3 regions of the Listeria tempestatis genome follow, and region 3 is predicted to be linked to each of the others. Evidence: predicted binding sites of a transcription regulator. Region 3 holds the regulator's gene; each other region holds the start of a gene.
The links. The regulator Rex, encoded in region 3, represses fermentation and respiration genes when NADH is low (regulators of the CRP and FNR family bind a similar motif). The targets are predictions, from matches to a motif close to TTGTGAAATATTTCACAA.

Region 1: pflB (formate C-acetyltransferase) is a predicted target of Rex. The motif match lies at 5,148-5,165, and genes of this name have one in related genera.
Region 2: adhE (bifunctional acetaldehyde-CoA/alcohol dehydrogenase) is a predicted target of Rex. The motif match lies at 1,041-1,058, and genes of this name have one in related genera.

The regions. Positions count from the first base shown of each region.
Region 1 is NZ_CAUYTK010000001.1:345,004-353,240, reverse strand. Features, by position in the region: gene mutS (DNA mismatch repair protein MutS) at 1-2,533, shown strand, start outside; gene mutL (DNA mismatch repair endonuclease MutL) at 2,548-4,353, shown strand; gene R8923_RS01905 (glycerol-3-phosphate responsive antiterminator) at 4,366-4,926, shown strand; gene pflB (formate C-acetyltransferase) at 5,274-7,505, shown strand; gene pflA (pyruvate formate-lyase-activating protein) at 7,592-8,237, shown strand, end outside.
Region 2 is NZ_CAUYTK010000001.1:459,124-467,360, forward strand. Features, by position in the region: gene trpE (anthranilate synthase component I) at 1-367, opposite strand, end outside; T-box leader at 422-631, opposite strand; T-box leader at 673-922, opposite strand; gene adhE (bifunctional acetaldehyde-CoA/alcohol dehydrogenase) at 1,226-3,826, shown strand; gene R8923_RS02440 (ABC transporter ATP-binding protein) at 4,057-4,971, shown strand; gene R8923_RS02445 (ABC transporter permease subunit) at 4,968-6,020, shown strand; gene R8923_RS02450 (DNA-3-methyladenine glycosylase I) at 6,063-6,647, opposite strand; gene R8923_RS02455 (hypothetical protein) at 6,655-6,885, opposite strand; gene acnA (aconitate hydratase AcnA) at 6,995-8,237, opposite strand, start outside.
Region 3 is NZ_CAUYTK010000004.1:29,512-37,748, reverse strand. Features, by position in the region: gene tsaD (tRNA (adenosine(37)-N6)-threonylcarbamoyltransferase complex transferase subunit TsaD) at 1-562, shown strand, start outside; gene R8923_RS06795 (hypothetical protein) at 819-1,313, opposite strand; gene R8923_RS06790 (ABC-F family ATP-binding cassette domain-containing protein) at 1,437-3,398, opposite strand; gene R8923_RS06785 (redox-sensing transcriptional repressor Rex) at 3,682-4,326, shown strand; gene R8923_RS06780 (DUF2238 domain-containing protein) at 4,549-5,253, shown strand; gene R8923_RS06775 (sirohydrochlorin chelatase) at 5,390-6,094, shown strand; gene R8923_RS06770 (precorrin-2 dehydrogenase/sirohydrochlorin ferrochelatase family protein) at 6,097-6,534, shown strand; gene nirB (nitrite reductase large subunit NirB) at 6,631-8,237, shown strand, end outside.

The DNA.
Region 1 (8,237 bases), on a different contig from region 3:
CTACCAAGACGCTTTCCTTTTCTTTCGTCTAGGTGATTTTTATGAAATGTTTTTTGAAGATGCATTAAAAGCATCACAAATTTTAGAAATTACATTAACTGGGCGCGAGGGCGGAGGAGAAGGTAAAATCCCAATGTGTGGTGTACCTTATCATTCAGCAAGTGGTTATATCGATACATTGATTGAAAAAGGTTATAAAGTAGCGATTTGTGAACAAGTAGAAGACCCCAAAACGACAAAAGGCATGGTAAAGCGAGAAGTCGTTCAACTCATTTCTCCTGGAACCGTAATGGACGAAAAAGGGCTAAAAGAGAAAGAAAACAACTATATCGCTGCTTTTTATTTATATGAAGATAAAGAATTCGGCTTTGCTTACTGTGACTTATCAACTGGAGAACTCAAATCAACCGTTTTAGAAGCACGCGAAGACCGTTTATTAAACGAATTAACAACCCTTTCTGCAAAAGAACTCGTAGCTCGTAAGGACGACGGGCTCCTTTTATCTGAAGAATTAACAAAACAAATGGGGATACTTGTTTCCAATCATGAAAAGACAGAATGCGATCTAGCCAATAAACTTATAGACCGTGTCACTGCACTCTCGGAGAAAAAAGCGATTGCCTTATTACTGCACTACCTTTCCGATACTCAAAAACGCGATTTAGGGCACCTTCAAAAAGCTGTCCATTATGAAACGAGTCACTTTATGAAAATGGACTATTATTCCAAACGTAACTTGGAACTTTCGGAATCCATCCGCGGCAAGGGGCGAGTTGGAACGCTTTTATGGTTGCTTGATCATACAAAAACCGCAATGGGCGGACGCTTACTCAAACAATGGATTGACAGACCGCTTATTGACCACGACATGATTTTTGGTCGACAAAATGATGTGGAAGAATTGATGAAACATTTCTTTGAGCGCGTTGAACTTGTCGAAAACTTAAAAAACGTCTATGATTTAGAGCGTTTATCTGGACGAGTGGCATATGGAAATGTCAATGCTCGCGATTTAGTTCAGCTTCGTAATTCAATGTTTCAAATTCCGAAAATTAAAGCCGTACTTGCAAGTATGGAAGGTGCTAAACATTTAAATAGTTTAGGCGAAAAGCTTGACCCTTGCGAGGAGCTAACTAGCTTACTTGAAAAAGCGATTATTGATTCCCCGCCGCTCTCCATTCGAGAAGGTGGCATTATTCGTGACGGCTACAACACAGAACTTGATACATACCGTGATGCCAGTCGAAACGGGAAGACTTGGATTGCAGAATTAGAACGGAAAGAGCGTGAACTAACAGGTATTAAATCACTTAAAGTTGGTTTCAACCGAGTATTTGGATACTATATAGAAGTGACTCGTGCTAATACGCATTTATTACAAGAAGGGCGTTATGAGCGGAAGCAGACGTTGACAAATGCTGAACGTTATATTACTCCAGAACTAAAAGAAAAAGAAAAACTAATTCTTGATGCGGAAGAAAAAAGTATTGAACTTGAATACCGATTGTTTACAGAAGTTCGGGAAACTGTCAAAGACTATATTGAACGTCTTCAAGCCCTTGCAAGAGCTGTAAGTGAAATTGATTGCTTGCAAAGCTTTGCCGAAATTAGCGAGAAAAATCATTTCATTCGTCCAGAATTAAGCGCAGACGGCAAGCTCGAAATTGTTCAAGGTCGTCATCCGGTAGTTGAAAAAGTCATGGGCGCACAAAGTTATGTTGCAAATGATTGCCTAATGAACAAAAATCGCGAAATTTTGCTTATTACGGGACCAAATATGTCCGGTAAGAGTACGTATATGCGCCAAGTTGCACTAACGGCAATCTGTGCTCAAATTGGCTGTTTTGTCCCAGCAGAACGCGCGACACTTCCTATTTTCGATCAAGTTTTCACACGTATTGGCGCAGCAGACGATCTAATTGCTGGACAGAGTACTTTCATGGTGGAAATGCTTGAAGCACGCAACGCCATTGTACATGCAACATCAAATAGTCTAATCTTATTTGATGAAATTGGACGCGGAACAGCCACTTATGATGGTATGGCGCTAGCCCAGGCGATTATTGAGTATATTCATAGTGAAGTCCATGCAAAAACGTTATTTTCAACTCACTATCATGAACTGACGGTTTTAGATGAAGCATTACCAAAACTACGCAATATTCATGTTAGTGCGGTAGAGGAAAATGGAAAAGTCGTTTTTCTTCATAAGATTAATGAAGGTCCAGCAGATAAAAGTTACGGAATCCATGTAGCGGAGCTTGCGGAATTGCCGGCTTCTTTAATTAAGCGTGCTTCTGAAATTCTGGCGACGCTTGAAGCGGAAGGAAATCAAGTGGTTGCATCTCCAAAAGAGGTCGAAAAAAACGATGTAACAAATGATATGCAACTACCACTGTTTGAATTGGAGACACCTGTAAAAGAACAAATAGCAAGTAGTACGGTCGAAAAGGAAATCAAAAAATTAAATTTGATGCAAATGACGCCAATGGACGCGATGAACAAATTGTATGAATTACAAAGCAAATTATAAAAGGTTGTGATTTTATGGCCAAAATTATTGAGTTGACAGACGATTTGTCAAATAAAATTGCGGCGGGTGAAGTAGTCGAACGACCCGCATCTGTCATTAAAGAACTTTTGGAAAATGCGATTGACGCAGGAAGTTCGGTCATTGACATATTGATAGAAGAAGCTGGTTTATCAAAAATGACAGTCATTGATAACGGCGCTGGCATTGATCCAGAAGATGTTTCAACTGCTTTTTTGCGCCATGCGACGAGTAAAATTAAAAATGAAAATGATTTATTTCGCGTGCATACGCTCGGGTTTAGAGGTGAGGCTCTTCCAAGTATCGCTTCTGTAGCACGTGTTGAAATGACAACTTCGACAGGCGAAACAGGAACAAAAATTGTTATCGAAGGTGGCCAAGAAAAAGAAAAACATCATGATGCTGCAAGACGCGGGACACAAATTGAAGTGAGTAACCTTTTTTACAACACACCAGCTCGCTTAAAATATTTAAAAAGTTTGCCAACAGAACTTGGAAATATTACAGATGTTGTTAACCGCCTTGCACTTTCTCATCCTGAAATTAGTTTCCGACTAAGTCATAACGGCAAATCATTATTAAGTACGAGCGGAAACAATGATTTGCGCCAAGTAATTGCGGCTATTTACGGCGTGCAAATTGCGAAAAAGACAATCCCTATTTCTGCTGAATCACTTGATTTTAAGGTGAGCGGTTACGGGGTGCTACCTGAAGTTAATCGCTCAAATCGCAATTATATTTCTACGATTATTAATGGGCGATTCATTAAAAATTTCGCACTTGTCAAGGCTATTCAAGAAGGCTACCATACGTTACTACCAATTGGGCGCTTTCCAATTATTGTTTTGCAAATTGAAATGGACCCCATTATCGTTGACGTCAATGTTCATCCTGCCAAACTAGAAGTTCGTATTAGTAAAGAAAAAGAGCTCGGTCAGCTTATTACGGCAGCCATCAAAGAGGCTTTTCATAAACTCCAACTTATTCCAGACGGGAGCGTGTCAAAACGCGAGAAGATAATTTCTGAACAAACGCAAATTGACTTTGAAGCAGAACGCGAACCAAAACGTCAAGAATCACCAACTTTATTCGAAAAGCCAAATGTTCCAGACTTTATTCCTGAGGAAGAGGATAGGCTTGAAAACTTGGATTCGCTTGTAAAAGAACCCCCTGAGGAGTATGTATCAGACGCGACACCTGTTGTAGAAGAGAAGAAGGAGCGTATCCCGAAAATGTACCCGATTGGGCAAATGCACGCGACCTATATTTTGGCACAAAACGAAGAGGGACTTTTTATTATTGATCAACATGCGGCGCAGGAACGTATTAAATATGAGTTTTTCCGTGAGAAAATTGGTGAGGTGGAACGCGAATTACAAGAACTACTCGTCCCGATTGTTCTAGAATTTTCGAATGATGAGTATATTCGTCTAAGCGCTGAAACGGAGCGTCTGAAAGAAGTCGGTGTCTTTTTGGAATCATTCGGACAAAATAGTTTTATTATCCGAGCGCACCCAACTTGGTTTCCTAAAGGTGAAGAAGAGGAAACACTTCGCTCCATTGTGGACGAAGCTCTTCATGCGCCAAATATTAGTATTCATAAACTCCGTGAAGATACGGCCATTATGATGAGTTGCAAAAAATCTATTAAGGCCAATCATTATTTAACGACTGCTGATATGGAAGCTCTTCTCGATACATTACGCGAGGCAAGTGATCCATTTACTTGTCCACACGGCAGACCGGTTATTATTAAATATACGACCTATGAGCTTGAAAAAATGTTTAAGCGGGTTATGTAAGGAGAAAAAGGGATGGAACTATTTGGCGGACAAAAAATTATTCCAGCTGCCCATCATCAACGTGATATTGAGAAAATTACCAAGCAATCAGTTCAATATATGGTCATGCTTGAAACACATGTGGCTCAGGTAAAATCACTTGTCGACTTTGCAAAATCTACTGGTAAAAAAGTTTTGCTTCACGCAGATTTAATTAATGGGCTAAAAAACGATGACTATGCCATTGATTTTATTTGCCAACAAATCCGTCCTGATGGCATCATTTCAACACGTGGAAATGTTATTTTAAAAGCCAAACAACATAAGGTGCTTGCTATTCAGCGCCTATTCATGATTGACTCAAGCGCATATCAAAAAGGCATGAAATTAGTTGAAAAAGTTGAACCAGATGCGATTGAGCTTTTACCAGGAATTTTACCTGAACAAATTGCGGACTTAAGCAAAAAGCTTCAAATTCCAATTATTGCAGGTGGCTTAATAGAAAGGAAATCTCAAATTGATACCGTATTAGAGGCTGGTGCGGCAGCAGTAACAACTTCAAATAAAGAATTGTGGGCTGAACAACTCGACTAATTTTCATTAGTCGAGTTGTTTTCATGAAAAACAATTATATGAAACAGAAAGCGGTTTCTAAAACTGTACTATAACAAAAAGGATGTATTGAACTGATACAGGCAAAGTGAAATCAATCAACATTCAAAAATAAATTGTTTCAACCAAAATAAAAAACAGGCTGAAAACAAGGGATAAGAAAGCCATTCGGACGTTTTGTAACAAAATTGTAATAAAAAAGTTTGAAAAAAGATGCACAAAACTGTAGCATTTTTTTTATTTTATGTTATGATAACAGTATAAATATAACTAACTTTGCTCACTAACAAACGCTCGAAAATGAGCAAAATAACAGGAGGGTTTCCATAATGACTGAACAATGGTATGAATTTACTGGTGGTAACTGGCAAGAAGAAGTAGATGTTCGAGATTTCATTTTAAAAAACTATCGCTTGTATGAAGGGGACGACAGCTTTTTAGTTGGACCAACTGATGCAACAACAAAACTATGGGATCAAGTAATGGATTTGACAAAACAAGAACGTGAAAACGGTGGCGTTTTGGATATGGATACAAAGATTGTATCGACTATTACTTCTCATGACCCTGGATACTTAAACAAAGACTTAGAAAAAGTTGTTGGTTTCCAAACTGACAAACCATTTAAACGTGGATTACAACCATTTGGTGGAATCCGTATGGCAGAAGTAGCTGCTGAATCTTATGGCTTTAAAGTTGATGAAGAAATTAGCCATATCTTCACTGAATACCGCAAAACGCATAACCAAGGTGTATTTGATGCTTACACTGCTGAAATGCGTGCTGCTCGTAAATCTGGTGTTATTACTGGTTTACCAGATGCATATGGCCGTGGTCGTATCATCGGTGACTATCGTCGTGTTGCGCTTTATGGTGTAGATTACTTAATTAGCCAAAAGAAACAAGATTTAAATAACACAGGTCTTCGCACGATGAGCGATGATATCATTCGCTTACGTGAAGAAATCAACGAACAAATTCGTGCACTTCAAGAACTTAAAGTTTTAGGGGAAAAACACGGTTTTGATATTTCTAAGCCAGCAAAAACAGCTCAAGAAGCGTTCCAATGGTTATATTTAGGCTATCTAGCTGCCATTAAAGAACAAAACGGTGCGGCGATGAGTTTAGGACGTACTTCTACATTCCTAGACATCTACGTTGAACGTGATTTACGCAATGGCGTTTTAACTGAAGAAGAAGCACAAGAAATTGTGGATCACTTCATCATGAAACTTCGTCTTGTTAAATTCGCGCGTACACCAGACTACAATGAATTATTCTCTGGAGACCCAACTTGGGTAACTGAGTCTATCGGTGGGATTAGTGAAGATGGTCTTCCACTTGTAACTAAAAATTCATTCCGTTTCTTGCATACATTAGACAACTTAGGTCCAGCTCCAGAACCAAACTTAACTGTACTTTGGTCTACTGAACTTCCATCAGGATTTAAAAAATTCTGTGCGAAAATGTCTATTAAAACATCTGCTATTCAATACGAAAATGACGATGTTATGCGTCCAAAATGGGGCGATGATTATGCCATTGCTTGTTGTGTATCTGCAATGCGTGTTGGTAAACAAATGCAATTCTTCGGCGCTCGTGCTAACTTAGCAAAAACATTGCTTTATGCAATTAACGGCGGCGTTGATGAAAAATCAAAAGTACAAGTTGGTCCAGCTTTCCGTCCAATCGAGAGTGATGTTCTTGAATACGACGAAGTAATGGAAAAATATGATGCTATGATGGAATGGATTGCAGAACTCTATTTAAACACTTTAAATGTTATTCACTATATGCATGATAAATATTCCTATGAACGTATCGAAATGGCATTACATGATACACATATCTTACGCACAATGGCGACTGGTATTGCCGGCCTATCTGTTGCAGCTGATTCCCTTTCTGCAATTAAATACGCTAAAGTAACACCAGTTCGTGACGAAGATGGTATCGTAACAGATTACCAAATTGAAGGTGACTATCCTAAATATGGTAATAATGATGATCGCGTTGATGAAATTGCTGTTGATTTATTAAAACGCTTCATGACAAAAGTTAAAAAACATAAAACTTATCGTGATTCTGTTCATACAACGTCTGTTCTTACAATCACTTCAAACGTGGTTTATGGTAAGAAAACAGGTAACACACCAGACGGACGTCGTGCCGGGGAACCATTTGCACCTGGTGCGAACCCAATGCACGGTCGTGATACAAAAGGAGCTCTTGCTTCCCTTTCATCTGTTGCAAAATTACCATATGAATATGGTCAAGATGGTATCTCCAATACATTCTCTATCGTACCAAAAGCTCTTGGTCGCGAAGATGAATCTCAAATCAATAACTTAGTAGCTATGTTAGATGGCTATTCTAGTAAAATGGGACATCATTTAAACATCAACGTATTCAATCGTGATACATTAATGGATGCAATGGATCACCCAGAAAAATATCCGCAACTAACGATTCGTGTTTCTGGATACGCAGTTAACTTCATTAAACTTACTCGTGAACAACAATTAGATGTTATCCACCGCACAATGCACGAAAGCATGTAATAAATAAAAAAGTAGATTTCAAAAAGGGGATGCTAGGCGAGAAGCAGCATCCCCCTTTTTAAGCCAATCGAAAGGAAGAGGTTGTTATGTCAGAAGTAATGGGACGCGTACATTCAGTTGAATCAATGGGGACGGTTGACGGTCCGGGAATCCGTTTTATTGTATTTATGCAGGGGTGTTTACTACGTTGCCAGTTCTGCCATAACCCTGACACTTGGAAAATTGGTACGGGTTTAGAGCGTTCGGCACAAGATGTTTTTGATGAAGCGATTAAATACCGCGAATTTTGGGATGCTTCTGGTGGTGGTGTTACTGTTAGTGGCGGGGAGCCACTTTTACAAATCGATTTCTTAATTGAGTTCTTTACTTTATGTAAAAAAGCCGGGATTCACACAACTATCGATAGTTGCGGTGGTTGTTTCACACGTGAACCTGAATTCATTGAAAAGCTTGATCGGCTCATGGAAGTGACAGATTTAATCTTGCTTGACATTAAACAAATGAATCCTGAGAAACACTTAAAACTTACAACAAAATCGAATGCACCAATTTTAGACTTTGCGCATTATTTACGTGATAAAAACCAAGCCATTTGGGTGCGCCATGTTTTAATTCCGACAAAAACGGATGACCCAGAAGACTTGACAGCTTTACGTGATTTCATCGATACTTTACCGAATGTGAAGCGCGTCGAAGTGTTGGCCTATCACACGATGGGTGTTTACAAATGGA
Region 2 (8,237 bases), on a different contig from region 3:
AGTGCGCATCCGGAAGTTTTAAATCATCACATTTTGGCTCCCCAATATTTTCATAAAGTCGTACCATATCATAACCTACATAGCCAATTCCCCCCGCCTCAAATGGAAGTGACAATTGTTCCCTGCTCACACTTACAATTTGCTCATGCAATTTTTCAAGCGGATCTTCGGTAATGGTTTCGACACCGTCCTTAATGAATCGATTTCCGAAAATTTGAATTTCATGTACAGGGTTAAATGCGATAATCGAATACCTTCCCGCTTCCGCATCTTTTGCAGTTCCTTCTAATAAACTTTTGTTTTTCCCACTTAACCTTCTATAAATAAGTGGAATTGTTAACGTATCTGCTTCTACTGTTTTTTGCATCATCCGTCTCCCCTTTTCCAAAAATAAAAAGCCCCCTAAAGAACAATTTGTCCTTTAGAGGGCGAATGTATCGCGGTACCACCTCAAGTTTTAAGAATGATTTCTTAATCTCTTGTTTTTAACGGTAACAAACCGTCAATCCCTACTTTTAGTTCAAGATTGAACGCGCAAGGCCCATTCCTCTATTCTTCAAGACAAGCTTCCACCAACCGCTTGCTCTCTAAACTTTCCAAATAAAGTACTCTTCCTGCTTTATGCTTTTTCTTATAAAACGAAAAAGGTCTCCCGCCCGTGTCTAATTACTAGACAAGGACGGAAGACCCGTGGTGCCACCTTGATTAACTTAAAAATTTTAAGTTCACTTTATTCCATCTGCTTTAAGCTAAATGGTGCCTTGTATAACGATAAGGCTTAATCGCTAAATCCTACTTAGTTTCCCGTTCAGTTTAGAGCTAGAAAGTCCATTCACACTAATCGTTGTTACCGACTCACACCAAACGCCGGCTCTCTTCAAACAATTTTTTAGGCTACTTACTCTTTCATTCACGCTTTTATTTTAAGTTGTTCCTATCTTAACAAAATCAAATTTAAATTGCAAGTATATTTTTTAGTTCTAAAACAAAAGAACCATAAAAGATTCCTAAAATAAGCTATAAGACTTAATTTTAATATTTTGTGAATCTTTTCACGTGAAACTATTTACAAACTTTTTGTGCTGATGTATACTTACGGTGTAATCAAGTCATACCTTAAAAAAAGCTGGTAAAAGTCGACTGCCAATTTTTTTTAAACACACAGGGACATTTTAAGTCTTTGTTGGACGTTTTAAGTCCCTTATAATTTTAGGAGGTTGTAAAAATGGCGATTAAAGAAGAAGCTACTCGCGAAGTTTTAGAAGTTCAAAAAGTGATTGATAAATTAGCAAACAACGGTGCAGAAGCGCTAAAGGCATTTGAGAGTTATACTCAAGATCAGGTTGACTCCATTGTTCATGCAATGGCTCTAGCTGGACTTGACCAACATATGCCACTTGCCAAGATGGCTGTAGAAGAAACTGGTCGTGGTTTGTATGAAGATAAATGTATCAAAAATATTTTTGCCACTGAATATATTTGGAATAACATTAAAACTAATAAAACGGTAGGCATTATTAACGAAGATAAACAAACTGGTGTTATTGAAATTGCTGAACCTGTTGGTGTTGTTGCTGGTGTTACACCCGTAACGAACCCAACTTCGACTACACTATTTAAAGCGATTATCGCTATTAAAACGCGTAATCCAATTATCTTTGCTTTCCACCCAAGTGCTCAAAAGTGTTCCTCTGAAGCAGCACGCGTCGTATATGAAGCTGCCGTTAAAGCCGGGGCGCCTGAAAACTGTATTCAATGGGTTGAAAAGCCTTCTCTTGAAGCAACAAAACAATTAATGAATCACGATAAAGTTGCATTGGTTCTTGCTACAGGTGGAGCCGGAATGGTTAAATCCGCATACTCTACTGGTAAACCAGCTCTTGGCGTTGGACCTGGTAACGTTCCTGCTTATATTGACAAAACGGCGAAGATTAAGCGTGCTGTTAATGACATCATTCTTTCTAAATCATTTGACCAAGGTATGATTTGTGCATCTGAACAAGCTGTCATTGTTGACAAAGAAATAGCAAAAGAGGTTAAAGAAGAATTTACTGCAAATGACTGCTATTTTGTAAAAGGTGCTGAATTTAAGAAACTTGAAAGCTATGTTATCAATCCTGAAAAAGGTACATTAAATCCTGATGTTGTTGGTAAATCCCCTGCTTGGATTGCTGAACAAGCTGGCTTTAAAGTGCCTGAAACAACGAAAATTTTAATTGCTGAAATTAAAGGTGTTGGCGATAAATATCCGCTTTCACATGAAAAATTAAGCCCGGTGCTTGCGTTCATTGAAGCAAAAAATCAAACTGAAGCTTTTGATCGCGCGGAAGAAATGCTTGAATATGGTGGTTTAGGTCATTCTGCTGTTATTCATTCTACTGATAAGGAAGCACAAAAACAATTTGGTATTCGCATGAAAGCTTGTCGTATTATTGTCAATGCACCTTCTGCTCAAGGTGGTATTGGTGACATTTACAACGGCTTCATCCCTTCCCTAACACTTGGATGTGGTTCTTATGGTAAAAACTCTGTTTCGCAAAACGTTAGTGCGACAAATCTTTTAAATGTAAAGCGTATCGCAGATCGGAGAAATAATATGCAATGGTTTAAATTACCACCAAAAGTATTCTTTGAAAAATACTCCACACAATACTTGCAAAAAATGGAAGGTTTAAATCGTGTGTTTATCGTAACTGATCCTGGTATGGTTCAATTTAAATATGTTGATGTTGTAATCGATCACTTAAAACGTCGTTCAAATGATGTGGATTACCAAGTATTTGCTGACGTTGAACCAGATCCGTCTGATGTTACCGTTTATAAAGGTGCGGAACTTATGAAAGACTTTAAACCAGATTGCATTATCGCGCTTGGTGGTGGTTCAGCAATGGACGCGGCAAAAGGTATGTGGCTATTTTATGAACACCCAGAAGCTTCATTCTTTGGTTTAAAACAAAAATTCTTAGATATTCGCAAACGGACATTTAAATATCCTAAACTTGGTGAAAAAGCTAAATTTGTTGCTATTCCAACAACAAGTGGTACTGGTTCTGAAGTAACACCATTTGCTGTAATTACGGATAAAGAGAACAACATTAAATATCCACTAGCTGACTATGAACTTACACCTGATGTTGCGATTGTTGATGCGCAATATGTGACAACTGTCCCTGCTCACATTACTGCAGACACTGGTATGGACGTATTAACACACGCGATTGAGTCATATGTTTCTGTTATGGCAAGTGATTATACACGTGGCTTATCTATTCAAGCTATTGAATTAGTATTTGCTAACTTACGTGATTCAGTTCTTCGGGGCGATGAGGATGCGCGTGAAAAAATGCATAATGCCTCTGCCCTAGCTGGTATGGCCTTTGCTAATGCCTTCCTTGGAATTAATCATAGCTTAGCGCATAAAATTGGACCGGAATTCCACATTCCACATGGTCGTGCGAACGCTATTTTAATGCCACATGTTATCCGCTATAATGCGCTTAAACCTAGAAAACACGCTTTATTCCCTAAATATGAAAGCTTTACTGCTGATGAAGACTATGCTCGTATTGCTCGTATTCTTGGATTAAAAGCAAACACTGCTGCAGAAGGTGTTGCATCCCTTGTTGATGCTATTATTCAACTTGGTAAAGATATTGGAATCGATATGAGCCTTAAAGGGCAAAATGTTGATAAAAAACAATTTGATGCTGTTATCGATACTTTAGCGGACCGTGCATTTATGGATCAATGTACGACTGCAAATCCAAAACAACCGCTTGTAAGTGAATTGAAGCAAATTTATGTAGAAGCTTACAAAGGTGTTTAAAAATACTAGCTCCCACTTTTATATAAATGAGTTAGATGAGTGAAGTAGATTGTTTTTTCATGCCAGATATACAATCACTAAAAACAACCTGTTAGATAAGTATGCCAAGCTTATCTGACAGGTTGTTTTCATCTACTACTAAGGACTTAATAAATAACCAAACCACGGCTTCATGCACATGTAATAGATTTTGTTATAATTAATATATTCTGTGAAAAGGAAGTGGAAAAATGCCTGAAATCATTTTACAGCTTGAAAATGTTTCAAAAAAAATCGGCAAAAAAGAAATCATACATAATATCAGTTTTGAAATTGAAAAGGGAGAAGTTTTCGGACTACTGGGACCGAATGGTGCGGGAAAAACAACTATCATCCGTTCAATTGTAGGGTTAATCTCAAAGACAAATGGTCAAGTTTCTATTTGTGGTACCAATTTAGATGGCAATTTTAAAGAAGCCATTCAAAATATTGGAGCTATTATTGAAAATCCTGAATTCTACATGTATATGTCTGGCTGGAAAAACTTAAAACAGTTTGCACGTATGAGTCGAAAAAATATTTCTGATGAGCAAATGAATGCAATTGTAGATAAAGTAAAACTAAGTCATGCTATCCATAATAAAGTTCGAACTTATTCTCTAGGTATGCGTCAACGCCTCGGTGTCGCACAAGCGTTGATTCATCAACCTGCCCTACTCATTCTTGATGAACCTACGAATGGGCTTGATCCACAAGGTATGGCAGAGTTTCGTTCCCTTATTAAAGAACTTGCTGAAGGCGGAACATCCGTTTTAATTTCAAGTCACTTGCTCGCTGAAATTCAGCAAATTACAGATCGCTTTGCTATCATCGATAAAGGACATTTAACGCATATTGAAAAAATGACAGATTTAAACGCCGAAAAAAACTTAAAAGTCACGCTTGAAGTATCAGATGCTGCTAGCGCAAGACTTGTTTTAGATACGCTTGACCTTGAAATCATTCAGCAAGAAGAGCAGCATTTTGTACTAAATGTAACACGCGAAGTCCTTCCAGAAATCGCCCGCGCGCTTATTCGGGCAAATATAGATATTCTTGAATTATCTAAAGTCCACTTCTCTCTTGAAGATCGCTTCTTAGCACTTACAAACGGGGGTGAAAAATAATGCGTTTAGTTCAAAATGAATTTCAAAAACTAATTCTAAAAAAATCAAGTTGGATGATGCAAATCATTCTCGTTATCCTTGTTTTCTTGATGACCATGCTCATGCTTGCCACTTCTGATACAACTGGTAACGATGAAAAAACACAGCCTCAAGGAATCACAGCCTATTATAATGCTGATGGACAAAGAATTTCAGAAGAAGAGTACTTCAATACTCAAGATAATCAAAAAGACAGTTACTCTAGCGAAATCCTTTCTCCTAAAGAGTCTGTAGCAGCTTTAAAAGTAGCTAAAGAGAACGCTCCAAAAAAAGAACAAGCATCGATTCAAGAGCAAATTGATTATTATCAAGCTTATGCAGATGCTGGCAAGACACCAATCACAGCACTCGGGTCGATGACTGGACCAGAATTTTTTGCAAGTCTTGGTATTATGAACATGATTGCAGGCATTTTAGTCGCCGTAATAGCGAGTATGATTGTTGCCTCTGAATTTTCAGGCGGAACCATTAAATTACTATTAGCTCGGCCGTATTCACGTAGTCAAATTCTCGCCTCTAAACTGTTCGTTGTTATTCTTTACGCCGTAATTACAAGTATTGTACTATTTATTTCGGCCTTTCTATTCTCATTTATTTTACCTGGTGGCGAGTATTTAATGCCCGTATCTCCGGATTCTGGGACATTAAATGCGCTTCAAGCTGCGCTCATTTTGCTTGGCTCTAACTTCATTATGATGATTGTCTATGCAAGTATTGCCTTCTTATTTTCATCCGTTGTTCGCTCTCAAGCACTTGCAGTTGGCGTAAGTTTAGGTGTTTTATTTTCTGGCTCTATTCTTGCAGCATTCTTACCAATTGCCATCGAGAAATATGACTGGTTAAAATGGATTATTTTTAACCTGCTGAATTTAAACAGTGCTGTAGTTGGAAATCCAACACCTGGTGGACTTGATGTGTGGCAAATCATTGTCGGTCTTTCCATATATGTTCTCCTATTTTTATGGATAAGCTTTTACTTTTTCAAAAAGCGCGACGTAGCGCTTAGTTAAAACAAAAATGCCCCTATGCATGTGTATAGGGGCATTTTTAACTTATGAATCGCGATTTTTTTCATTTTGGTAAAAAGCACATGTCACGTTATGATCGTTAATCACACCGATTGCTTGTAAATATGAATAGATAATAACGGGACCGACAAATTTAAATCCTCGTTTTTTCATATCTTTACTAATTCGCTCAGAAAGCTCATCTTTTGCTGGCATTTCCTGATTCCAAGCAAGCTTGTGATCAATCACTTTACCATCTGTAAAATGCCACATATATTTAGAAAAAGAACCGAATTCAGCCTGCACTTTTTGAACAGCCTGTGCATTCGTTCTGACGGCTTGAACCTTCGCTCTATTCCGAATAATCTTAGCATTTTTTAGAATTCCAGCTAACTCTCCGTCCGTTAACTTGGCACAAGCGTCAATATTAAATTGTAAAAACGCTTCTTGATAACCGACTCGCTTATTTAATATCGTTCGCCAAGATAAACCAGCTTGAGCCCCCTCTAAATTTAAAAGCTCAAAAAGATATGTATCCTCGTAACTTGGCTCGCACCATTCATCATCGTGATACGCAAGCATGATTTCGTCCCCACTCTCCGCCCAACTACATCGCTTTATTTCACTCATACAAGACTCACCCCACTAAAATATATTGCATGCACAGAAAAGCACCGCAAAAAAACGCGATATATGCAAAATAAAAATGCTTCGCCCGCCACTCTATTAGCCCCAGCGCAAGACAAATCGCAGTAAAAACAACTAAAACAAGTGGTGGTAACGGAATTTTATAACCACTTATTGTCATGACTAAACTAAGCATCAAACTAATTATAATAAGTAAAATTAATAAAGTTGTTTTTCGCATCTCATCTTCCTTTCTCTCCTATTATAGAACATTAGTTCGCACAATGCAATAGAGAAAGAACCAAAAATTAAACAATACCTTGCTTAATTTTTGGTTCCTAGCCTTCTTATTAATCCTCTAATTTCCCACGTAAAACCATTTGTAAAATGCCGCCATGACGATAGTAGTCAATTTCCACTTCTGAGTCAAAACGAGCAATAGCCTCAAACAATGTTACTTTCCCACTTGGTGAAGTGGCAGTTACTGTTACAGAACCTCTAGGTGTGATAGATTCACCAATTGCCACATGAATAGTTTCTTCGCCAGTAAGACCGAGTTCGTCCGCACCCTCACCTTGTTTGAATTGAAGTGGTAACACACCCATCATCACGAGATTAGAGCGATGAATGCGTTCATAGCTTTTGGCAATAACCGTTTTAATACCAAGTAAATTAGTTCCCTTAGCAGCCCAATCACGTGAAGACCCCATACCATAATCATCACCAGCAAGAACCACTAATCCTGTTCCATCTGCCATATATTTACGCGAAGCATCATAAATGGACATGACTTCTTTGGTTGGGAAGTATGTCGTGTATCCACCTTCTGTGCCTTTGGCGATTTGATTTTTAATGCGAATGTTGGCAAAAGTTCCGCGCATCATCACATCATGATGACCACGTCTTGAGCCATATGAGTTGAAATCACGAATCGCGACACCTTGTTCTTGTAAAAATTTACCAGCAGGTGTGTCTTTCCCAATTGCTCCAGCCGGTGAAATGTGGTCAGTTGTAACTGAATCACCAAACTTCCCGATAACTCGAAGGTCAGATAAAGTTTCTACTTTCCCCTTTTCCTTTGACAGGTTTTCAAAAAATGGTGGGTTGGCAATGTATGTTGAAGCATTGTCCCACTTATACAGTGCTTCATCTGTTGTATTGATTTCGTTCCACGCCTCATTTTCATCAAAAACACGCGCATATTGTTCTCGGAAAAGTTCCGGTGTTACAGTTTCTTCAACAAGTTTCTTCACTTCATCTGAGGAAGGCCAAATATCTTTTAAGAAATAAGCATTCCCGTCATTGCCATATCCAATTGGCTCATTTTCTAAGTCAATATTTGTTGTACCCGCTAATGCGTAAGCTACAACAAGTGGCGGTGAAGCTAAGAAATTTGCTTTTACAAGCGCATGAATACGACCTTCAAAGTTTCGATTTCCACTAAGCACTGCCGAAACTAATAAATCATTTTCTTGAATCGCTGCTTCAATTTCATCTTTTAATGGACCAGAATTTCCGATACATGTTGTACAACCATAACCAACTAAATCAAAACCAAGTTTATCTAAATAAGGAAGTAAGCCAGCTTTTTCT
Region 3 (8,237 bases):
TGAAATTATCGGTGAAACGCGCGATGATGCGGCTGGTGAGGCGTACGATAAAGTGGCTCGGACGCTTGGTTTGCCTTATCCCGGGGGAGTTCAGATTGACCGCTTGGCAAAAGAAGGGGAAGATACGTTTCATTTTCCGCGCGCCATGCTCGGCGATGGTAGCTACGATTTTAGCTTTAGTGGCTTAAAATCTGCATTTATTAATTTGCTCCATAATATGCGCCAAAAAAACTTAGAACCGAGTCCGGCTGATTTAGCAGCGAGCTTTCAGGCGAGCGTTGTCGACGTTTTAGTCGAAAAAACAATTGCTGCCGCGAAAGAATACGGTGTAAAACAATTGCTTCTAGCAGGAGGTGTTGCCGCGAACCTTGGTTTGCGCGAACGAATGATTCAAGAAGCTGAACTTGAAATCCCTGCCACCCAATTGATTATCCCGCCACTTTCACTTTGCGGAGACAATGCCGCAATGATTGCAGCTGCTGGAACCGTAGCTTATGAAGAAGGCAAATTCGGAGATCTAGCCTTAAACGCCAGACCAGGTTTGCTGTTTGAAGAAGTTTAAAAACATGGGCGAGAATTCGTCCACGTTTCTGGCTATTGACAAACAGTAATCTTCGGAGTTTTTGGCTCTATTCCAGTACTCGGATTTGCCTAAAATCTCGTCATTTGCTAGCAATCTGATTTTTGCTGTACCTAAGTGTAGAGTTTTTCTACAAGCTAACTATGTATCCTTTATTCAAATAATGAGTAAAAATATAAGCTACCAGATAGTTTAATATATTTGGTAGCTTATTGATTAATTATTAAATTAAAATACTTTAAATATCTCCGGGCGCTTCTAGTGTTTCAAACAATTTTATCCTTTCATCTGTCAATGGATAAAATTGTTCACTTAACTCATAAACACATACTCCCCAGTTGCTTTCTTCTGTAATTGTAGCATCTATTTCCATGAATTTTTTTATGAAATTCTCATACTCAATCTCATCTCTTGTGTCTATTAAATCCATAACCTTCTCGATAAATAATCTTTGACATTGCATAAAAGCTTTTATGGTTTTATTGCAATATAAAATATCATCTTCTTCTATTACAAACACTTCTCCTGTTTGTTGACAAAGGCCATAGAACTGTACTATTGTACATCCAAAAAGTATATAACTTCTACCATCTCTTTTATACAAATACTGCGATTCCGTAAAAAATTCTATGCCATTGTTTCTGTAAGGTAGACATGATTTTACATCTACAAGTTCTCGCTGTATTTCAATTAGCCGCTTCTTTATGGTTTCTAATCCATATGGTGGTTTCATATATTCTCCCCACATTTCATCAACTATCTTATATTGTAATCGTTAAAATCTCTGTTTTAGTGTTAAGAATGCAATGCGTGCGAATTTCATCATCTGCTAGTAGCCCGACATGGACGAACTCTTTTATGCATTCAATTCCTCTATTTCCTCACTTACGATTTCCCAGTCAGCCATAAGCGCCTCAGCAATTTGTTTTATAGCATCTAGTTCTTCAGTAATCACAAAACTTTTTTCGTGGTCGTTAAAAACCGATGGAAGTGTCAATTCATGTTCGAGCGAAGCGATTTTTCCGTCACATTCTTCCATTTTTTCCTCAATAAGAGCGAGCTTTCGTGTTTTTTGTCGTAATAATTTTTGTGCTTCCTTACTTTGCTGGTAAGCTGCCTTATTAGAAGGGTTTTCAGTTTGTAAGGGGAACTTGCCATTTTGAAGCTTTTCTTCCATTTCAAGACGTGCAATTTCCTTATTTTCCGCGAGTTTCTCCTGATAATAATCATAATCGCCCAAATAACGCGTTGCCCCGTTTGGACTAAGTTCAATGATATCTTGTGCGATGCGGTTAATAAAATAACGGTCATGCGAAACGAATAAAATGGTACCCTCAAAATCAATCAGCGCCGCCTCTAAAACTTCCTTACTTTCAATATCCAAATGGTTGGTCGGCTCATCTAAAATAAGCACGTTCGCCCCAAGTAGCGTTAGCTTAGAAAGCGCAAGACGGGCTTTCTCACCGCCACTAAGCGTATCTACAATTTTTAACACATCATCTTCTGTAAAAAGAAAATTTCCAAGTGTCGTGCGGACAGCCTTTTCATCTAGTTCCGGATATTCATCCCAAAGTTCTTGTAAAATCGTTTTTTTGGAAGAAAGCTTAGCTTGCTCTTGGTCGTAATACCCGATTTTAACGCCAGCGCCAAAGCGAAAATCGCCCTTCAAAACAGGGATTTCACGAATGAGTGATTTTAAAAGGGTGGACTTGCCAATACCGTTTGGCCCAACTAGTGCAATACTGTCACCGCGCTTCATTTCAAACCGAACATTTTGCGCCACCAATTGCTCTTTCGAATAACCAATGGCCACATCTTCAACAAATAAAATATCGTTTCCAGGGATGCGGTCAAATTGAAATCCAAAATGGGCCGCTTTTTCATTTCCTTCTGGCCGATTTAAGCGGTCCATTTTCTCCAGTTTTTTCCGCCGGCTTTGCGCCCGTTTAGTGGTTGACGCACGGACGATATTACGAGCAACAAAGTCTTCCAATTTAGCTATTTCCGTCTGTTGTTTCTCGAATTCCTTCCAATCTTTTTCAAGCTGCTCCTCCTTTAAAACAAGAAAACGACTGTAATTTCCAACATAATGCGTGATTTTTGTGCGGGAAATTTCATAAACTTGGTTCACAACCCGGTCCAAAAAGTAGCGGTCGTGCGAAACGATGAGAAGCGCGCCTGCATAATTTTGCAAATACCCTTCGAGCCACGAAAGCGTTGCAATATCAAGGTGGTTCGTTGGTTCATCTAAAATTAAAAGATCTTGTTTGGATAAAAGTAGTTTTGCAAGTGCAAGTCTCGTTTTCTGGCCACCACTTAATGCCGCGACTAATTTCTCATAATCTTCTTCGAAAAAATGGAGCCCATGAAGCACGGAACGAATTTCGGCTTCATACGTGTAACCACCCCGTTCTTTGAAAAGGTGTTGCAGCTCATCGTAACTATCTAAAGCTTGCTTTGTAGCCAGAGCATCTGCATACATGTCGCCATCTGCCATCTTTAATTCCATCTCGCGTAGCTCGCGTTCCATGTTACGTAAATCTTCAAAAACGGTTAGCATTTCATTCCAAATCGTTTTGCTGGATTCAAGTCCCGTATTTTGTGCTAAATAGCCAATTCGCACATTTTTCGGTTTTGAAATTTGCCCCGCATCATAGCCAGTTTGCCCCGCAATGATTTTTAGAAGCGTAGATTTCCCCGCCCCGTTTCTGCCGACAAGAGCAATACGGTCATTCGTTTTAATTTCTAATTTTATATTTTCTAAAATTGTTTCAGCACCAAAGTACTTGGCAATTTGTTGTACTTGTAAAAGAATCATATTTTTCTCTCCCATCCTTTTCTAGTTTATCTTAAAGACGTGTCTGTTGCAATCACACATTTAGTCTTGTGAAATCATTAGCATTAATTGTGATTTTACGTTACAATGTAAGTAGAGGAATAAAATAAAAGCTGGTAAAATAAAGGTTTTCTAAATATGTGAGCAAAAAGTTTGTGCATTTTATGTGAAATGTTTATAGTATATAAGCAAGCATGTGAACGAGAGAACAGTTAGAATGCTTGAAAACGAACTATATTTTATCAGGAAGAAGGGACTAATTGGCATGATGGATGAAACGACAAAAATTCCACAGGCGACAGCAAAACGCTTACCGCTATATCATCGCTATTTGAAATACTTACATGAATCAGGAAAAGAGCGCGTATCTTCAGCAGAGTTAAGTGAAGCTGTAAAAGTGGATTCTGCAACAATTCGCCGCGATTTCTCATATTTTGGCGCACTCGGTAAAAAAGGATATGGCTATAACGTATCTTACATTCTAGACTTTTTTGGAAAAACACTCAGCCAAGATAAAGAAACTAACGTTGCCATAATTGGAGTAGGGAATCTTGGAACCGCGCTACTTCATTATAACTTTATGAAAAACAATAATATTCGAGTATGTGCCGCATTTGATGTGGATCCTGCAAAAGTAGGTAGCGTTCAACAAGATATTCCGATTTATCATTTAAATGATATGGAAGAAATTTTAAAAGAAAATAATGTTGAAGTAGTTATTTTAACCGTACCATCTGATGAAGCACAAACAACAGTGGACAAACTTATCGAAGCAGACGTGAAGGGCATTTTAAACTTTACACCAGCACGAATTAGTGTGCCTAAACAAGTACGTGTCCACCACATTGATTTAACGACTGAACTACAAACGCTTATCTACTTCTTAGAAAACTATCCATCTAAAAACTAAAATAATGGAATAGCTGACCTTATTAGCTTAAATAAAAATGGTCTTCAAATTAAAGTAAAACAAAATATTTTACGCAAAACCAAACTGATGGCAAATGATGCGACTTTCGATAAAGCCAAATACCAAAGCGGAGGCTTTTACGATGAAGATTACCAACTGTCATCAGTTTGGCTAGCACTTAAATGTGCTTGTTTTCGATAAGAGGTGAAAAGAATGAAACGACTGAAAAAATTAAATTGGACGCAGTGGGTCGCCCTTTTTATTTTTGTATCCATGGGAATCTCGATGATTGTAACAATTTTTGAAATTTTTACGGCCCCAACAGTACAGCCAGCAGATGGTCCGAAAGTGACGCTCCGAAGCGATTATATTTTCTTATTAGTAGAAATTATTTTAGGAATTATCATTTTAGCATTGCCATCGATTGTTTCTAGACGCTTTAAATTTGAAATTCCAGGACTTGTTTACCTTATGTTTATCGTTTTTCTATATGCATCGATTTATCTTGGGACCATTCAACAATTCTACTCGAACGTTCCACATTGGGATAAAATCTTACACACATTCAGTGGCGCAATGCTAGGTGCGATAGGATTTTCCTTTGTTAGCTTGCTAAATGCGAATGATAAAGTCGTTGTGAATATGAAACCTGGTTTTGTTGCAATATTTTCCTTCTGCTTTGCAGTAACGCTTGGCGCTTTTTGGGAAGTTTATGAATATACGTTTGACGCTATTTTAGGATTAAACATGCAGCGTTTTGAACTCTCTAACGGAACGCCACTCGTTGGGCGGGCTGCTCTCGAAGACACCATGACAGACGTGATTGTAGATATTATTGGTGCATTAGTAATCGCCATTATCGGATACTTAGCACTAAAAAAAGGTCGTCCGTGGATGAAACAATTCGAATTTAAACGAACAAAATAAACCTTTATAAAACGTTGAAGTCGGTTAATAACTGTACCTCAACGTTTTTTATTGAAAATGGGATTTTCCCTAATAGACATTTTGTGTAGCCTCAATTTATAGTGAGAGGACAGGTTTTAAAGAGCGGAGTGTTAAAATGAGAACTGGAATTTTATATGTTTCACATGGAAGTCGTGTAGCGCATAATAATGAAAAGGTATCCCGATTTACATCTGAAATATATCCTCTTTTGGGAAATGAAATCCCGCAACAAACAGCTTTTTTAGAAGGCGATGAGCAAACCATTAAATGGGGAATCAATGATTTAGCCAAAAAAGGTGTTGAAAAAATTATCGTCATTCCATTACTGCTTTTTACAGCTACTCATGTGAATGAAGATATTCCGCGTGCCTTAGCGGAATCCACAAAAGAAAGACCATTCCTTACATTTAAAATAGTATCGCCGTTAGCTGAAATGCCAGGCATTGAAAATATCTTAGTCCGGAGAATTTGTATGCATGTACATACGAAAATGACAACACTTTATTTCATTGCCCATGGCTCAGCGAAGTATCCTGAAATTCCTGCCAAATTACATGCAATTTGTCAAAAAGTAGAAGCACAACTAGGCATTAAAACAAAATCCGCTTTCTTATATGGTGAAAAGCCGTATATGGAAATTTTACAGCAAGAAAAAGGTGAGTTGCTCATATATCCTTTTTTCCTTTTAGATGGATTACTCGTTTCTAAAATCGAAATAGCTGTGCATGAAAAATTTCCAGAGGCGACTATTCTACCTTCGCTTAATTTAGATGATGACTTGAAAGATCTTATCATAACTGAAATTAGGAAGGAGCTTTAAAAATGGGCTATATCGTTAATCTGTCACTTACAAATAAAAGAATCGTTGTCATCGGTGGAGGAAGAATCGCAAAACGAAAAGTAGAAGGATTGTTAAAAGAAGAACCCAATTGCCGCATTCATGTCGTAGCACCAGAAATTCGAAGTGATTTTCCAAAAGCTCCCAACCTTACTTTTGCTAAAAAGATCTATGAAAAAGAAGATTTGCTTGAGGCCCACCTCATTTTCGCTTGCACAAATGATGCCACCATCAATCAAACCATTGGTCGCGAAAAATCAATTTTCCAGTGGATAAATGATGTGAGCGACAAAACAGAAAGCGATTTTAAAAATGTCGCCCTAGCCAAGTATCAAAATTTCCAAATTGGAATCGCAAGCCGAGACGGCAACCCAAACGCCAGCTTACAATTTAAAAAATCCTTAGAGGAAAAGTTTAGGTAAATCCCTAATTCTTTCCCTCTTTTTTTAATGCTATCCTAAAAGGTGATAATATGTATCATATTATGTTCATAACATCACAAATTAGGAGTGGACGGCATGGAAAAGGAAAAATTAGTTTTAATTGGCAATGGCATGGCGGGTGTTAGATGTATAGAAGAAATTTTAGAACGCGACCAAAATCGATATGACATCACGATAATTGGAGCAGAAAAATATCCTAATTACAATCGAATCATGCTATCCAATATTTTGCAAAAAAAGATGACAGTGGACGAAACGATTACAAACCCACTTGAATGGTATACGGAAAATAATATCGAGCTACTAAATGATAATCGGGCAATCCGCCTAGACTCAGAAGCGCAAATGATTGAACTGGCTGACGGTAAAACGGTGAGCTATGACAAATGTATTTTGGCAACAGGCTCACGCCCGTTTATTTTACCAATCGAAGGAGCCGACTTAGAAGGTGTTGTCGCATTTCGGACAATCGAGGACACCGAAAAAATTTTAGATTATGCGAATCGATATAAAAAGGCGGCTGTTATTGGCGGTGGACTTCTCGGATTAGAAGCTGCAAAAGGCCTAGTCGATCAAGGAATGGATGTTACAGTAGTGCATTTAGAAAACTGGCTAATGGAAATGCAACTAAATGAAGCAGCTGGACAACTATTAAAAATGGATTTAGAAAAACAAGGACTAAAATTCCAAATGGCAACAAAAACGGAAAAAATTCTTGGAACAAAGCATGTTAGTGGATTAGCTTTTTCTGACGGGACAACTTTAGATACCGATCTGGTTGTCATGTCAATTGGCATAAGACCAGAAAAAGCACTTGCCGAGGCAGCTGGGATTGCTACTAATCGTGGCATTCTTGTTAATGATTATTTAGAAACGAGCGTTTCCAATATTTATGCACTTGGAGAATGTGTGGAGCATCAAGGAACTTGCTATGGCTTAGTAGCCCCTTTATACGAACAAGGAAAGGTATTAGCCGATTATTTAACTGGGAAAGAAACCGAAGGCTATAAAGGAAGTATGACGCACACCGCGTTAAAAGTATCTGGCTGTGATTTGTTTTCAGCAGGACTCATAAAAACGGATGATGAAATAAAAGCGATTGAAGCACATGATGAGTGGAACAATAGTTACAAGAAAGTATTTATTAAAAATGGTCGTGTGGTGGGGACAATTTTATACGGAGATACGGCAGATGAAAATCGCTTTTTAAAAATGATTACGCAAAAATTAGATATTAGTGATTTAGGCCCCGTGTCACTACTTACATCGCCAAATGATGACACAAGTGATGATGTCTCAACTTGGGAAGATAGCGAAACCGTTTGTGGCTGTAATGGTGTTACGAAAGGTACTATTTTAGAAGCCATAAGCACACATCATTTAACATCTGTTTCTGAAGTGACTAAAATGACTAAAGCAGGCGGGTCATGTGGGAAATGTAAAGATAAAGTGCATGATTTACTTGGGATTGCGCTTGGCGGCGAAGTAGTTCAGGCGGCTACTGGCATTTGTGGTTGTACAAACCTATCGCGTGATGAAATTGTGCTGCAAATTCATAAAAGAGGTTTGAAGTCCAGTTCAGAAGTTTACCGGGAACTTAGTTTTAAACAAAAAGAAGGGTGTTCAAAATGTCGCCCAGCCATTAATTTTTATTTGAATGTTGCTTTTCCAGGTGAGCATGA